DNA from 2 places in the Mesorhizobium sp. M8A.F.Ca.ET.165.01.1.1 genome. Region 2 is predicted to be linked to the other one. Evidence: riboswitches for the same ligand, from Rfam matches in the RefSeq annotation. Region 2 holds a riboswitch; the other holds the start of a gene.
The links. Region 2 has a riboswitch for thiamine pyrophosphate ahead of thiC (phosphomethylpyrimidine synthase ThiC). Riboswitches for the same ligand answer to the same signal wherever they lie in the genome.

Region 1 (7,689 bases), on a different contig from region 2:
CGCCGGCGTCGGCCTTGGCGCGCGCCTTGCGGTCGTCGAGCCGGGTGCCGCCGCGCTGCGCCAGCATGTCGGAATAGCCGCCGGCATATTCAATCCAGCGGCCACCACCGTCCGGCGCGATGACGCTGGTGACGGTGCGGTCGAGGAAATCGCGATCGTGGCTGACCAGGATGACGGTGCCGGCGAACCCGGCGACCAGTTCCTGCAGCAGTTCCAGCGTCTCCATGTCGAGATCGTTGGTCGGCTCATCAAGTACCAGCAGGTTCGCCGGGCGCGCCAGCACGCGCGCCAGGATCAGCCGCGCCCGCTCGCCGCCGGACAGCTCGCGCACCGGCGTGCGCGCCTGCTCCGGCTTGAACAGAAAATCCTTCATGTAGGAGACGACATGGCGCTGCTCGCCATTGATGACCAGGTTCTCGCCGCGCCCGTCGGTGAGATATTGCGCCAGCGTCTCCTGCGGGTCGACCGCCTCGCGCTTCTGGTCGAGCGTGGCGATCTCCAGATTCGTGCCGAGCCGTATCGAACCAGCGTCCGGCGCCAATTCGCCGGTCAGCATCTTCAGAAGCGTCGTCTTGCCGGCGCCGTTCGGTCCGACGAGGCCGACGCGGTCGCCGCGCTGGATGCGGGTCGAGAACCCCTTGACGACGGTGAGGTCGCCAAAGCTCTTCTCTATGTTTTTCGCCTCGATCACCAGCTTGCCGGATTCGGCCGCGTCGCTGGCCACCATTGTCGCGGTGCCCTCGGCGCCGCGATGGCCGCGAAAGCGCTGGCGCATGGTCTGCAGTTCGCCGAGACGTCGCATGTTGCGCTTGCGCCGTGCCGTCACGCCGTAGCGCAGCCAGTGCTCCTCGCGCACGATCTGGCGGCCGAGCTTGTGCTGCTCGCGCTCTTCCTCCTCCAGCACGAGGTCGCGCCATTCCTCGAAATGGCCAAAGCCCTTGTCCAACCGGCGGGTCTGGCCACGGTCGAGCCAGACGGTGGCACGCGACACACGCTCGAGGAACCGGCGGTCGTGCGAGATCACGATGAGCGCCGAGGAAGTCCGGACGAGCTCCTCTTCCAGCCATTCGATCACCGACAGATCAAGATGATTAGTCGGCTCATCAAGGAGCAGGATGTCGGGCTCCGGCGCCATGACGCGGGCAAGGGCGGCGCGCCTGGCCTCGCCGCCGGACAGGTCTGCCGGCCGCTCCTCGCCCGACAGGCCGAGATGCTCCATCAGATAGCTGGCGCGGTAGGGATCGTCGGCCGGGCCGAGCCCGGCCTCGATATAGGCCCGCACATTGGCAAAGCCGTCCATGTCGGGCATTTGCGGCAGATAGCGGACAGTCGCCGAAGGCTGGCGGAACACCTCGCCGTCCTGCGGTTCGATCAGGCCGGCGGCGATCTTGAGCAGCGTCGACTTGCCGGACCCGTTGCGGCCGACCAGCGCGATCTTGTCGCCGGCCGACGCTGTCAGGGCGGCGCCATCGAGCAGCGGCGTGCCGCCAAAAGTCAGTCTTATCCCGTCGAGATTGAGAAGGGGCGGGGCCATGTCAGCTTTCGGGCAATGGATAGGGATGGGCGAGCAGCAGCGCGCGGCCGTGGCCGAGCGCGATGTCGAGGCGGCCCTTGACCTCGTTGGAAATGGTCAGCGACGATCCGAAAGCCACCTCGACCTTGTCGAGCGGCCATTTGGCGCCGGTGACGGTCAGGCCGGAGAGTTCGGAAAAGCCGAGAATAGAAAATAGCGTGCCGTCGGCATAATCGAAGCTGGCCCTGCCGTTGAGCAAGGGGACACCCTCCTGGGCGCCGCTGGTCAAAAGCACATCCGTTCCGGCCTCGGCCAGCCGCAGGCCAAGCGCCAGATGCAGGAAGGCGTGATCGGCGCGCTTGCCGCCGAAGGCGCCCGCCAGCACAAGGCGGGTCGCTCCACGCTCCAGTGCGGCCGCGATTGCCAGTTCGCCGTCGGTCTTGTCCTTTTCCGCCGGGAAGGTTTGCCGGGGCACGGCGGCGAGATGGGCGGGCAGATCGGCCGGAACCGAATCGAAATCACCGACCCACAATTCCGGCACTAGGCCCAGTATCCGCGCATGACCGATGCCGGCGTCGGCGGCGATCACGCGCGAGCCTTCGACCTGGCGGTCGAGCCGGGGCGTGCGGAGGAGATCGCCGCCAAGCAGGATGGTGAATGTGCTCATATCCCGTCGCCTTACCAGCCCGGCACGGGAAACGGAAGGCGGCAAACTCCCACTTGCGTGTCCCACCCGCCGGGCCTATGTGTCGAAACGCTCTAACGGGGTGCCGGACGCGAATTTCGCGGACCGGCTGAGAGGCAGTCTCGCCAACCCGCTGAACCTGATCCGGTTTGTACCGGCGGAGGGATTAGACGTTTCGGACAGTCCGACGCCTCAATTCCTTTCAACGCAAACGAAGGAGGCGCCGATGCGCACGTTTTTATATTCTCTCATCGCAGCCACGGCAGTGGCCCTGTCCGGGCCGGCTTTGGCCAAGGACAAGCTCACCGTCTACACCTATGAGAGCTTCACCGCCGACTGGGGTCCGGGCCCCGTGGTGAAGAAGGAATTCGAGGCCGAATGCGGCTGCGATGTCGAATTCGTCTCGGTCGCCGACGGCGTGGCGCTGCTCAACCGCGTCAAGCTGGAAGGCGCTTCGACCAAGGCCGACATCGTGCTCGGCCTCGACACCAATCTCACCGCCGATGCCAAGGCCTCAGGCCTGTTCGCGCCGCATGGCGCGGCGAGCGATGTCAACGTGCCGGGCGGCTGGAGCGACGATACTTTTGTTCCCTTCGACTATGGCTATTTCGCCGTTGTCTACGATACGCAAAAGCTGAAGTCGCCGCCGAAAAGCTTGAAGGAGCTGGTCGAGGGCAGCGCCGACGACAAGATCGTCATCCAGGACCCGCGCACCTCGACGCCCGGTCTCGGCCTGCTGCTCTGGGTGAAGTCGGTCTATGGCGACAAGGCGCCGGAGGCCTGGGCCAAGCTCAAGACCAAGGTGCTGACCGTGACGCCGGGCTGGAGCGAGGCCTATGGCCTGTTCACCAAGGGCGAGGCGCCGATGGTGCTTTCCTACACCACCTCCCCGGCCTACCATATGGTCGCCGAGAACACCGAGCGTTACCAGGCGGCGTCTTTCGAAGAGGGCGAGTATCTGCAGATCGAGGTCGCCGGCATCACCACGACCGGAGCCAAGAACCCGCTGGCGGAAAAATTCATGGCCTTCATGACCGGACCGAAATTCCAGGACGCCATCCCCGAGACCAACTGGATGTTCCCGGCCGGCAAGACCGACAAGCCGCTCAACCCGGCCTTCGACAAACTGGTCAAGCCGACCAAGACCCTGCTGTTCAGCCCGGACGAGGTCGCGGCCAACCGCAAGGCCTGGGTGGATGAATGGCTGGCGGTGATGAGCAAGTAGTTGGCTGTATGATCCGAAGATGAATGCTCTACGGCGCCCCCCTCTGTCCTGCCGGACATCTCCCCCGCTTGGGGGGAGATTGGCTGTCATCGGCGATTTCGCCAATCGCCAACATTGCAGGAATGAGCTGGGCGCCGGAGCTGCTAATCTCCCCCCTCGTGGGGGAGATGTCCGACGGGACAGAGGGGGGCGCGAAGGAACGCGACGCACGTTAAAGGCCTTTCGTGCAACCCGCGTCTGATCCCCGCATTACCGCCGGCAGCGTAGCGCTGGCGGCGATCGCGCTCTTGATCGGCGGCGCGTTTGCCGGGCTGCTTGTCGAAGGCGCACACGACCTCTCCGGCGCCTGGGCGGCCTTCGACCCTTATCTGTTGCGCGTCGTGCGCTTCACACTCTGGCAGGCGGCCCTGTCAACGCTGCTCTCCGTCGGGCCGGCCCTGTTCGTGGCGCGGGCGCTGTCGCGGCATCCACGGTTTTTCGGCCGCGCCTTCATTCTGCAGCTCTTCGCCGTGCCGTTGGCGCTGCCGGCGATCGTCGCGGCGCTCGGCATTCTGGCGCTTTATGGCCGTGCCGGCTATTTCGCCGGCCTGTTCAACTGGGTTGGCGGCCAGGGCTGGCCGGGCATCTACGGCCTCTCCGGCATTCTCGTCGCCCATGTCTTCTTCAACCTGCCGCTGGCCACCCGCCTGTTCCTCGAGGCGCTGCAGACCATCCCCTCCGACCAGTGGCGGCTGGCGAGCCAGCTCGGCATGGCGGCGCGGCCGGCGTTCCGGTTGATCGAATGGCCAACACTGCGCGCCGCCATGCCCGGCGTCGCCGGGCTCGTCTTCATGCTCTGCATCACATCCTTCACCATCGTGCTGACGCTTGGCGGCGGGCCGGCCGCGACGACGCTCGAAGTCGGCATCTATCAGGCCTTGCGCTTCGATTTCGATCCCGCGAGGGCTGTCGCGCTGACATTGCTGCAGATCGCCTTGACCTTCATCGTGGTGCTGGCGCTGACGCGGCTCGGCGCCAATGTCGTCGGCGACACCAACCTGCCGGTCGCGCCGCGCCGCTATCTCTCCGTCAACGGCACCGAAGCCACACTGAATGCCTTGCTCATCGGATTGACGCTGCTGGTCGTCGCGGGACCGATGGCGGCGACCGTGATCGCCGGATTGAGCGCCGATCTCGACCGGCTGGCCGGCGAGACCGCTGTCCGGCAGGCGACACTCACCAGCGCCGTGCTCGGCTTCCTTTCGGCGCTGCTTTCGGTGATGCTCTCGTTGGCATTGACAATGGCGCGGCGGGCGCTGGCATCGAACCGCCGCTCCGGCCCAATGACACTGCTCGAACACGCCACCGATACCGGCGCCGGCTTTGTGCTGGTCGTGCCGCCGATCGTCGTCGGCGCCGGTTGGTTCCTTCTGTTGCGCCACGTCGGCGACGTCTTTGCCATCGCCCCGCTCATGGTCGTCACCGTCAACGCTGTCATGGCGATGCCTTTCGCGCTGCGCGCCATCCGCCCCGCCTATGATGCGGCAAGCGAGCGCCACGAACGGCTCTGCGCACAGCTCGGCATTTCCGGCTGGGCAAGGCTGAAGCTGGTCGACTGGCCGTCGCTGCGGCGGCCGCTCGCCACCGCCTTCGCCTTCGCCATGGCGCTGTCGCTTGGCGATCTCGGCGTCATCGCCCTGTTCGGCAGTGATTCCGTACAGACCTTGCCCTACCTTCTCCTGGCGCGCATGGGCAGCTACCGCACCCAGGACGCCGCCGGCCTGGCGTTGTTGCTGGGCCTTGTCTGCCTGGTACTGGTGCTGGCAGCGGACCGGCTGGGAAAGGGGATGGCCCGCGATGTCTGACGGTGCGGCTGACGGCAAAGGGGTTCCGGTGCGGCTGGACAAGGTCTCGTTCAGTTATGGCGAGGCATTGTTCGCTTTCGATGTCGAGTTCACCGCGACGCAAATCACTGCCATCATGGGGCCAAGCGGTTCGGGAAAGTCGACGCTGCTCAATCTGGTGGCCGGATTCGAGATGCCGAGATCCGGCCGCGTGCTGATCGGCGGGGGCGATGTCAGTGGTGAGCCGCCGGCCGTGCGTCCGGTGTCGATGGTGTTTCAGGAGAACAATCTTTTCGCGCATCTTTCCGTCGAGCAGAATGTCGGGCTCGGCCGTTCGCCATCGTTGCGGCTGACCGATACCGACCACGCCGATATCGCGGGCGCCCTTGCGCGCACCGGTCTTGCCGGCAAGGAGAAGCGGCTGCCGCGCGAACTTTCGGGCGGTGAGCGCCAGCGCGTCGCCCTGGCTCGCGTGCTGGTGCGTGACCGCCCGGTGCTGCTGCTCGACGAACCCTTCGCCTCGCTTGGGCCCGCCTTGCGCGACGACATGCTCGACCTGGTTGCTGGCCTTCATGCCGAGCGTGGCATGACGGTGCTGTTCGTCACGCACCAGCCGCAGGATGCCCGCCGCATCGGCCAGAAGGTGGTGTTTCTGGACAATGGCGCCATCGCCGCCACAGGCACGGCGGACGATTTCTTTTCCGGGGCTGGTCCGGAGGCGTTCCGGCGCTATATCGGTGCGGGTGCCGGGGATGCCTTATCACGAGATATTGCCCGGAAGCGGACATAATTTACGCTCAAACCGGCCCGAGGCGATGTGGCGCTTGCTTGCCATGACTGGAGTAGTGTGGCTAGGTCCGCTCGATACCGGTCCGGCACTGGCCGTGATTTGCCTACAGCATCTGCTGCCCGCCCCGAGGGGCGGGCAGCAGATGCTGTAGCAGTTTGTTTTGCGCATTGCATGATCATGCGCAAGGACCTGAAAGGAAGCCATTCTGGCGATCGGCGTTGACAGGCTACGAATGAACCCGCTGGCGCGCTTCCTGGCGCTGGCTGGCTTTGCCGTGGCGCTGGCGAGCTGCCAGATGTTCACGCCTCCGGAGGTCCAGGAATCCGGCTTCCAGCCATCCGACAAGCCGATCACGGTGGACAATGTCGCCGCCAACAACAAGCTTGCCGAACTCGCCAAGGCGCAGCATCCGCGCATCCTGGCGACCTATGGTGGCGAATATTCCGATCCCAAGCTCGAGCGCATGGTCGCCAAGGTGGTCGGCAATTTGACCGTGGTATCGGCCAACCCGACGCAGACCTATCGCATCACCATCCTCAATTCGCCCAACGTCAACGCCTTCGCGCTGCCGGGCGGCTATCTCTACATAACGCGCGGCCTCCTGGCGCTGGCCAATGATTCGTCCGAGCTCGCCGCTGTCATCGCGCATGAAATGGGACACGTCACCGCCAATCATGGCCTGCAGCGCCAGCAGTTGGAGGCCGAGGAGGGCCTGGCGACCAAGGTCGTCTCGGATGTGCTCGGCGACAGCCCGACCGCCAAGGCAGCACTGATCCGCGGCAAGCTCAGGCTGGCGCAGTTCTCGCGCAACCAGGAACTGGAGGCGGACGCCATCGGCATCAAGTCGATCGGCGAAGCCGGCTACGATCCCTATGCCGCCGGCCGATTCCTGCAGTCGATGTCGGCCTACACCGATTTCCGCTCGATCAGCGGCGCCACGGACGCCAGCCTCGACTTCCTTGCGACGCACCCCAACACGCCGCAGCGCATCGATCTGGCACAGCGCCACGCCCGCCAGTTCGGCGCGCCCGGCTTCGGCACGCGCGACCGCGATTCCTTCCTCGCCGGCATAGACGGCCTGCTTTACGGCGACACGCCGGAAGAAGGCTATGTGCGCGGCGAGACCTTCCTGCATCCGGGCCTCGGCGTGTCGTTCACGGTGCCGGACGGTTTCATCATCGACAATTCGGCGGCAGCGGTGACGGCGACCGGTCCTGGCGACATAGCGATCCGCTTCGATGGCGTTTCGATCGACAAGAACCGCGCCTTGACCGACTATATCAGAAGCGGCTGGGTGGCTGGCCTCGACGACAGCACTGTCAAGCAGGAAACCATCAACGGCAATGAGGCGGCGACCGCGCATGCCGGCGCCGAAGGCTGGCAGTTCGATATCGCGGTGATCCGCGCCGGCGGCCAGGTTTACCGATTGCTGACCGCGGCGCCCTCGGCCAGCACCTCGCTGGAAACGGTGGCGCGCTCGGTCAGCGGCTCCTTCCGCATTCTCAGTCCCGCCGAAAAGGCGGCCCTGAAGCCACTGCATATCCGTGTGCTTACGGTACAGCCGGGACAGACCATGGGCTCGCTTGCCGCGCAGATGGTGGGCGTCGACCGCAAGCTCGACCTGTTCCGCGTGCTCAACGCGTTGTCGCCGGG
Region 2 (7,689 bases):
TCGGCACATGGCCGGGACCTTCGATCATCACCTGGCAATCCTTGGCCCAGGCGATCTGCGTCAATTCGCCGAGCGTTTCCAGCTCGGCGAATTGCGCCGCATCATTGGCATCGGCGATCGAGCCCGGACGAAGGCCGTCGCCGAGCGAGAAGGATACGTCATAGGCGCGGCAGATGTCGCAGATCTCCTCGAAATGCTCATAGAGGAAGCTTTCCCGGTGATGGTGCAGGCACCATTTGGCCATGATCGAGCCACCGCGCGAGACGATGCCCGTGACCCGGTCGACGGTCAGCGGGATGTAATGCAGCCGCACACCGGCATGGATGGTGAAATAGTCGACGCCTTGTTCGGCCTGCTCGATCAGCGTGTCGCGGTACACCTCCCAGGTCAGGTCCTCGGCGATGCCGCCGACCTTCTCGAGCGCCTGGTAAAGCGGCACCGTGCCGATCGGCACCGGTGAATTGCGCAGGATCCAGTCGCGAATGTTGTGGATGTTGCGGCCGGTCGACAGGTCCATCACCGTATCGGCGCCCCAGCGGATCGCCCAGACCATTTTTTCGACCTCTTCGGCCATCGAGGAAGTGACAGCGGAATTGCCGATATTGGCGTTGATCTTGACGAGGAAATTGCGCCCGATGATCATCGGTTCGCTCTCTGGGTGGTTGATGTTGGCTGGAATGATCGCCCGCCCGTGCGCCACCTCGTCGCGTACGAATTCCGGCGTGACGAAATCGGGAATAGCCGCGCCGAAGCTTTCACCGTCGCGTTGCAGCTTGCCGCGGGCGATTTCCCGGCCGAGGTTTTCGCGGATGGCGACGAACTCCATCTCGGGCGTGATGATGCCGGCGCGCGCATAGGCAAGCTGTGTCACCGCCTTGCCGGCCCTGGCCCTTAGCGGCCGGTTGCGAATGGGAAATTCCGGCGTCAGGCGCTCACCCGTGACGAAGCCATTGTCTTCCGGCCGCACATGGCGGCCGTCATAGGCTTCGACATCGCCCCGCGCCGTGATCCATTCGTGGCGAGGCCGGGCGAGGCCCTTTTCGATGCTGGTTTCGACAGTCTGGTCGGTATAGGGGCCGGACGGATCGTAGACGGTGATGGGCGGCTCGCCCGCTGTCGGATGGACGGAGATTTCGCGCATCGGCACTTTGATGTGCGGATGGAGGACGCCGGGCTTGTGGATTTTCCGTGAGGCAGGCAGCGGTCCCGTTGAGACGGCTGGGGTTAGGGCATTCATCTTGAGGCTCCTTTGCTCATGCATTGGAGACCCAGTTCTGTGCCGGAAGGATGAAAAGACGCTTTGGTCGACCTGCTTGAAAACAGGTCTTCGGGCGTAAACTCCCGCAAAGCGCTTGCACCGTCCCTACGCCAGTATGAACTGGATCAGGTTCAACGGGTCACTGCGCCGCGATAGCCAGCAGTATCTCAGCCCCTTGCCGGGACTCCCCTGGTGAATGTTTTCGAATTGACCGAGCCGACACTGCTTTGTCAAGCGCATTTCCACCTGCGGCGGTGATCGGCGACTAATGAAACCCCGCGCAAAGCACGGGCAAATCTCGAGAGGAAGTCACGCGCCGGAGACCAGCGCAGGAATGGCCAAAGGCTCATTCGCCTCGTCAAGGATCGAGAAACTGTAACGCCCATGTGCGTCAAGATCGACGGAGTAGCTCAGGCGATCGAGTATGTGATTGTCCTGGTCGAAGGTGATGATCCGCGGCTTCAACGAGGTGATATTCGCTTCGTCCAGGTATATGGAGTTGCAAACAATGATCTGGTCGTCTGGCTGGCAGGTGCGGGCAGCCGCACCATTGAGGATGCAGCATCGTGAGCCGCGCTCGCCGAAAATGACATAGGTCGAAATCCGCGCACCGGAATTCTTGTTCCAAATCTCCACAAATTCCATCGGCAGGATCCCGGCTGCTTCGCAGTGGTCAGGGTCCAGCGTTATCGATCCATGGTAGTTGAGGTTCGCTTCGGTGACGTAGATGCCGTGCAGCTTGCCAGCGACTAGTTTTCGCAATGGTCCTGTTTCCTATCATCATGGATGAATCGTCCCGCCATCCTCTGGGTGGCCGGGTTACCCCGCTAGATTCCGACGACGACGGCGCCGCCGCTGAGACCAGCGCCCGCCGCCGCCTGTTGGGATCGAAATTCCGGCGGTGAACGGTTTGCGCTTGAAACAGCAGGTCGTTGAAAGGCGCGTCATGCAGCGCCCGAGCAGCTTCCACGGTCCACATCCGGTGGCCGTCGAAGGATTGAGCTTCACGCATGGTTTTTCCGAAATCGCTGCGTGCATTTCCATCCTGTTCCCCTTGCATTGGGCGACCTAGGCACCTTTGAACTTGGCGGGCTGGGTCGAAAAAGCGTCCGGTCGACCGCCGATTGTCAGGCCCGACGGACAAATTTCGCGGAGTCGAGCCCGATATCGAGGATTGGCGCGCTGTGGGTCAACCAGCCGATGGAGATCAGGTCGACACCGGTCGCGGAGACGGCTGGAGCCGTCGCCGGCGTTATCCTGCCCGACGCCTCGGTAATCGCCTGGCCGGCAACCATCGCCACTGCTTGGCGCAATTCGTCGACAGACATGTTGTCGAGCAGGACGGCGTCTGGGGCGAGGGCCATAGCCTCTTCTAACTGGGCTAGCGTATCGACCTCGACTTCGATCTTGACTAGGTGGCCGACGCTGCATCGCGCGCGCTCGATTGCCATGCGAATTCCGCCAGCGATGGCGATGTGGTTGTCCTTAATCAGGATGGCGTCGTCGAGACCGAAACGATGATTGGAGCCGCCACCGGCGCGCACGGCATATTTTTCGACCGCTCGCAATCCAGGCGTCGTCTTGCGCGTGCAGACGATTCTTGCGCCGTGGCCGCGGACCGCCGCGACGATCAATGCCGTCGCGGTGGCGATACCGCTCAGATGGCACAGAAAATTGAGCGCCGTCCGTTCCGCGGTGAGTATGGCCCGGGCCGGACCGCTGACCGATGCGATGGTCTCACCTTGCGCGATGTTGCTGCCGTCCGCTCGCTCCACTGTCATCTCGACATCCTGGTCGATCAACCTGAAAGCGAGCATCGCCAGGTCGAGACCGGCTATAGTTCCGGCCTCGCGCGCAGTCAGCACCGTTGTCGCATGATGGTCCTTCGGTACGATGGCATCAGTGGTCAAATCACCGGCCTTGCCAAGGTCCTCGAGCAGAGCTGCCCGCACCAGAGGCTCGAGCATGATCGTTGGAAGGGGGGATAGGTTCATCAAGCGACGCTTTCGAGCATTGGAGAGTTGCCGAGTTCCCGCGCCGCAAACATGGCCGCGTCGAGCCTGATTTCGGAGCGGCGGGCGACGGCCGCTTGATGGGGAAAGTCGTTCCGGTAGTGAGCGCCACGGCTTTCGCGGCGCAGCAAGGCGGCAACCGCGATCATCAGCCCTACGGCGGCGGGATCGGACGCTGTGTCGTGCCGATGCAACAGCAGCAACAAGGCGCGCGCAGCCTCTTTCAAACCTTCGCCATCCCGCGTGACGCCAAGGGCATGTGACAGGAGAGGGCGCACAGGCCTCGGATCCGGCGCGGGCAGGTTAGCTGCCATCGCTGGCTTCCCACCGCCGTCCGGTGCACCAGCGACGCTTTCGGCAACCCAGCGCGCGCAAACGACGGCCTCGGTCAGCGAGTTGCTGGCGAGCCGGTTGGCGCCGTGCAGCCCGGTCGACGCGACTTCGCCGCATGCCCAAAGTCCAGGAACCGATGTTCGCCCGGCCAGATCCACGGCGACACCACCCATGTGGTAATGCTGGGCCGGCCGGATGGGAATGAGGTCTCGCGCCGGATCGATGCCGGCCTTGCCGCAGGCTGATGCGATTGTCAGAAATTGCTGCGCGAACATCGTGCCTGGCTTCTCGCGGACGTCGAGGAAGACGCGATGGCCGTCGGCAAGATGTCGCCAGACGGCGCGCGCGACGATGTCGCGCGGTGCGAGTTCCGCCCCGAGCAGGCCATCGAGGAAGCGCCGCCCTGTTTCGTCGACGATTGTTGCACCTTCTCCGCGAACCGCCTCGCTGATGAGCGGCATCGGACGGCCGGGCCCGTCAAGCGCGGTCGGGTGGAACTGAATGAACTCCAGATCGGCAAGGACGGCACCCGCGCGCGCCGCAAGCGCCAGACCCTGTCCGCAGCTGCCCAGTGGGTTGGTTGAGTCGCGGAACAGGCCGCCGATTCCGCCCGTGGCGAGAACGGCCCGTCCCGTGGCAAAGAACACCGGACCTGTCGGACCGCTCGCCACAACACCGGCGATTCTGCCGTCCTCGACGGCCAGCCGGCGTGCTTCGACTCCTTCCACGACAAGAACCGAAGGCGTGGAGCGCACGGCCGCGATCAGGGCGCGCATCACCTCCCTTCCGCTGCCGTCACCTCCGGCATGAACGATGCGCCGCCTGCTATGCGCGGCTTCCAGCCCGAGACGCAGAACTCCTGCAGATGTGCGATCGAAGCGAGCCCCAAGGCGCGTCAGATCCTCGATCGCCGCGGGCGCGGCGTACACGATGCGCCTTGCTGTATCTGCATCGCAAAGGCCGTCCCCTGCGGCGAGCGTGTCGGCAAGATGGAGCGCCGGTTCATCATCGCCGCCCAGGCTGGCGGCCAGCCCGCCCTGCGCCCACGCACTCGACGCCTCCGCGCCAAGCGGCGATCTCGACAGGAGCAGCACCGGCTCAGGCGCCATGTGCAGCGCGGTCATCAGCCCGGCTATGCCGCCGCCGATGATGACCGGCCGGCGGGCGAGATCGCGAACGTCCATGCTCATACCGCCAGCATCCGCTCGACGGCCAGCCGCGCACGCCCTGCAATCTCCGATTCGATGGTTACGACATGGCGGTTCTGTTCGAGCGCAGTACGGATGTTGGCGAGCGTTATCCGCTTCATGTGCGGGCAGAGGTTGCAAGGCCGGATGAACTCGACTTCGGGATGCTCCACCGCAACGTTGTCGCTCATCGAACATTCGGTCATCAGCACGACCCGCGCTGGCTTTTGTCTTCCGACATAGTCGGACATGGCGGCCGTCGAGCCGGAGAAGTCCGCTTTCGCGACCACTTCGGGCGGGCACTCCGGATGCGCGAGCACGGTCACGCCCGGATGACTTTCGCGCAACTCCCTGATGTCGGCCGGCGTGAAGCGCTCATGCACCTCGCAATGCCCTTTCCAGGCGATGATCTTCACCGCGGTCTGGGCGGCGATGTTCCGGGCGAGATATTCATCCGGCAGCATGATCACCTGCGGAACGCCGAGCGCCTCCACGACGGCTTTGGCGTTACCGGACGTACAGCAGATATCGGACTCGGCTTTCACTTCGGCCGAAGTGTTGACATAGGTGACGACCGGGACGCCCGGATAGCGCTGTCTCAGCAGGCGAATGTCCTCGGCGGTAATCGAATCCGCCAGCGAACAGCCTGCTCGCAGATCAGGAATGAGCACCGTCTTTTGCGGGTTGAGCAGCTTCGCCGTTTCGGCCATGAAATGCACGCCAGCCAGCACAATGACATCCGCTTCGACCGCCATCGCCTTGCGGGCAAGCGCCAGGCTGTCGCCGACGATGTCGGCAACGCAGTGGAAGATCTCAGGCGTCTGGTAGTTGTGCGCCAGGATAACGGCATTGCGCCGCCGTTTCAGATCGAGGATGGCTTCGATATCATCGGCGAATGCCGGCCACTCGATTGACGGAATGACTTGCCGCACGCGGTCGTACAGCGCGGCCGTGCGCGCGGAAGTGACAGGCATAGCCAATTATTCTCCAAATGAGTATAACTGACATATACTTACCTTGAGTATAAGAAATGTCAACCGCGTGAGAGTGGCAATTTCGTCCCTGCGACGGTTCGCTCCACCAAGACCGTTTGGCGAAAGCGGAAGCGCTTCGCTGGGCGCCCCCCGGTGTCGGACATCGTCTCGCCTGTCTCCTCGACCAGATCCTGCTCTTCGATCAGACGCCGAAAGTTCGGCTTGTGAACGAGCCTGCCAGCCAGAGCCTCCACGGTTCGCTGCAGCTGCAGCAATGTGAACGTTGCTGGCATCAACTCGAAGACGACGGGGCGGTACTTGATCTTGGTCCGCAGTCTGGACATTCCCGTTGCCAGAATACGCCGGTGATCTGCGATCATCGGAAGGCCAGGGATGGACGGCGGATTGCCGTTGTCCCGTCCGCGTGTGGCCTCGGCCACCAGCGCGGCTTCGTAGAGCAGCTCGTATCTCTGCAGGACGAGTTCCTCATTCCAGTCGCGATCATCCAGACCGAAAGCATATGCCACGCGCTGCCGGCGGTCGCGGTGTATGCTTGGGTCTTCCGCGTCGTCGGACCACGCCGAAAGACGCGGCAGGACGATGTCAGGCAGGATAGAAGGCACGCCGGCGCGGTGATCTTCCCATGGAAAATAGTCGTACCATCCGTGCCAGCCATGTGTTTGCGAATGTTCTGCCTGCTCTTCCCGCGTCAGGCCAAGATAGCTGATCGAGATCTGCACGCGCTCGTCGTCGGTCCGGTCGCGGTCGGCGAAGGTGTAGAGTTGTTCAATATAGCCCAGTTGATGACCGGTCTGCCGCTCCACCCACGCTCGCAGACCCGACTGCAAGGAGCGATGGCCGAGCTCAAAAAGCCCGGATGGCAAAGCCTGAGCCTGCTCGATGGTGAGGACGCGTGGCTTACCGTCGGTCACCGCGATGACAACGGCGATCAGGTCCGCGCTGACGGCATGGCTCTGACTGTTCCTTTGAGCCTGCTTTGTCACCTGGGTTGTGTTGTCTTGCATCTGGGCTGTGATGGAATTCCGATGTGAAGGCACTAAAATGGGCAAGTCGAGCGAAAAGTGAACTGCCGCACGCCGCCCGTCAATGTTCGTCAATAACGGGGTGTAGAACCTCGATCCACCCCGTTCGTATAGACTTTTCCAGTCCGCAGACTAACCATCCGAGACATTCAACGCCTCGAATTTGCCGGCACCAGCCAGGAAATGGAAATGACCGATTTCTTTATCAGCTATACCGGCTCGGACAAAGAATGGGCCGAATGGATAGCCTTCATCCTCGAAGAGGCGGGTTTCACTACTATCCTCCAGGCTTGGGATTTCCGCCCGGGCAGCAACTTCGTCCTCGAGATGCAGGAAGCTTCCAGCGCCGCAGAACGAACGATCATGGTGCTCTCGCCCGACTACCTGAAGTCCGGCATGGCGGCGGCCGAATGGGCCAGTGCATTCGCGCGGGATCCTCAAGGACTTAACCGGCGCGTTGTGCCTGTCATGGTCCACAACTGCAAACCAGAAGGATTGCTGACGGCCATTGTCCAGATCCGCATAGTCGGTATGGACGAGGTAGTGGCGAGACAGGCGATCCTGAATGGCGTCGACATGAAGCGGGCAAAGCCCTCAAACCGCCCTAGCTTTCCTGGTGCTCCATTGGCCCCGGAGCACAAGGATTTCCCAGGCGTGGAGTCTGCGCCTGCGAGGTCAGTCCGGGACTTGCTGCCCAGGCTGCACGCAACGGCGACCGATGCGGACCGTCGCAGGTTTGCCAAAGGCGCCTTCGCCGCCATCCGCAAAACTTTCGAGGACAATCTCAAACAAGCCGCTGAGGAGAATGACCGCGTCGACTTCACCTCACCGATGCCACGGCTACGGATTTTAGGGCCGAGCTGTATCTCGATGGCGCCAGCA

Region 1: linked by a shared signal. The riboswitch ahead of thiB (thiamine ABC transporter substrate binding subunit) and the one ahead of thiC (phosphomethylpyrimidine synthase ThiC) in region 2 are both predicted to bind thiamine pyrophosphate.

What each region holds. Positions count from the first base shown of each region.
Region 1 is NZ_SRTH01000012.1:64,856-72,544, forward strand. Features, by position in the region: gene EN808_RS25905 (ABC-F family ATP-binding cassette domain-containing protein) at 1-1,534, opposite strand, end outside; gene EN808_RS25910 (thiamine diphosphokinase) at 1,536-2,180, opposite strand; TPP riboswitch at 2,267-2,381, shown strand; gene thiB (thiamine ABC transporter substrate binding subunit) at 2,425-3,423, shown strand; gene thiP (thiamine/thiamine pyrophosphate ABC transporter permease) at 3,648-5,267, shown strand; gene thiQ (thiamine ABC transporter ATP-binding protein) at 5,260-6,036, shown strand; gene EN808_RS25935 (M48 family metalloprotease) at 6,269-7,689, shown strand, end outside.
Region 2 is NZ_SRTH01000015.1:166,659-174,347, forward strand. Features, by position in the region: gene thiC (phosphomethylpyrimidine synthase ThiC) at 1-1,237, opposite strand, end outside; TPP riboswitch at 1,343-1,459, opposite strand; gene panD (aspartate 1-decarboxylase) at 1,568-2,020, opposite strand; partial or broken gene EN808_RS37230 (biotin synthase) at 2,136-2,237, opposite strand; gene nadC (carboxylating nicotinate-nucleotide diphosphorylase) at 2,386-3,252, opposite strand; gene EN808_RS29070 (L-aspartate oxidase) at 3,252-4,793, opposite strand; gene nadA (quinolinate synthase NadA) at 4,790-5,764, opposite strand; gene EN808_RS29080 (hypothetical protein) at 5,824-6,789, opposite strand; gene EN808_RS29085 (toll/interleukin-1 receptor domain-containing protein) at 6,997-7,689, shown strand, end outside.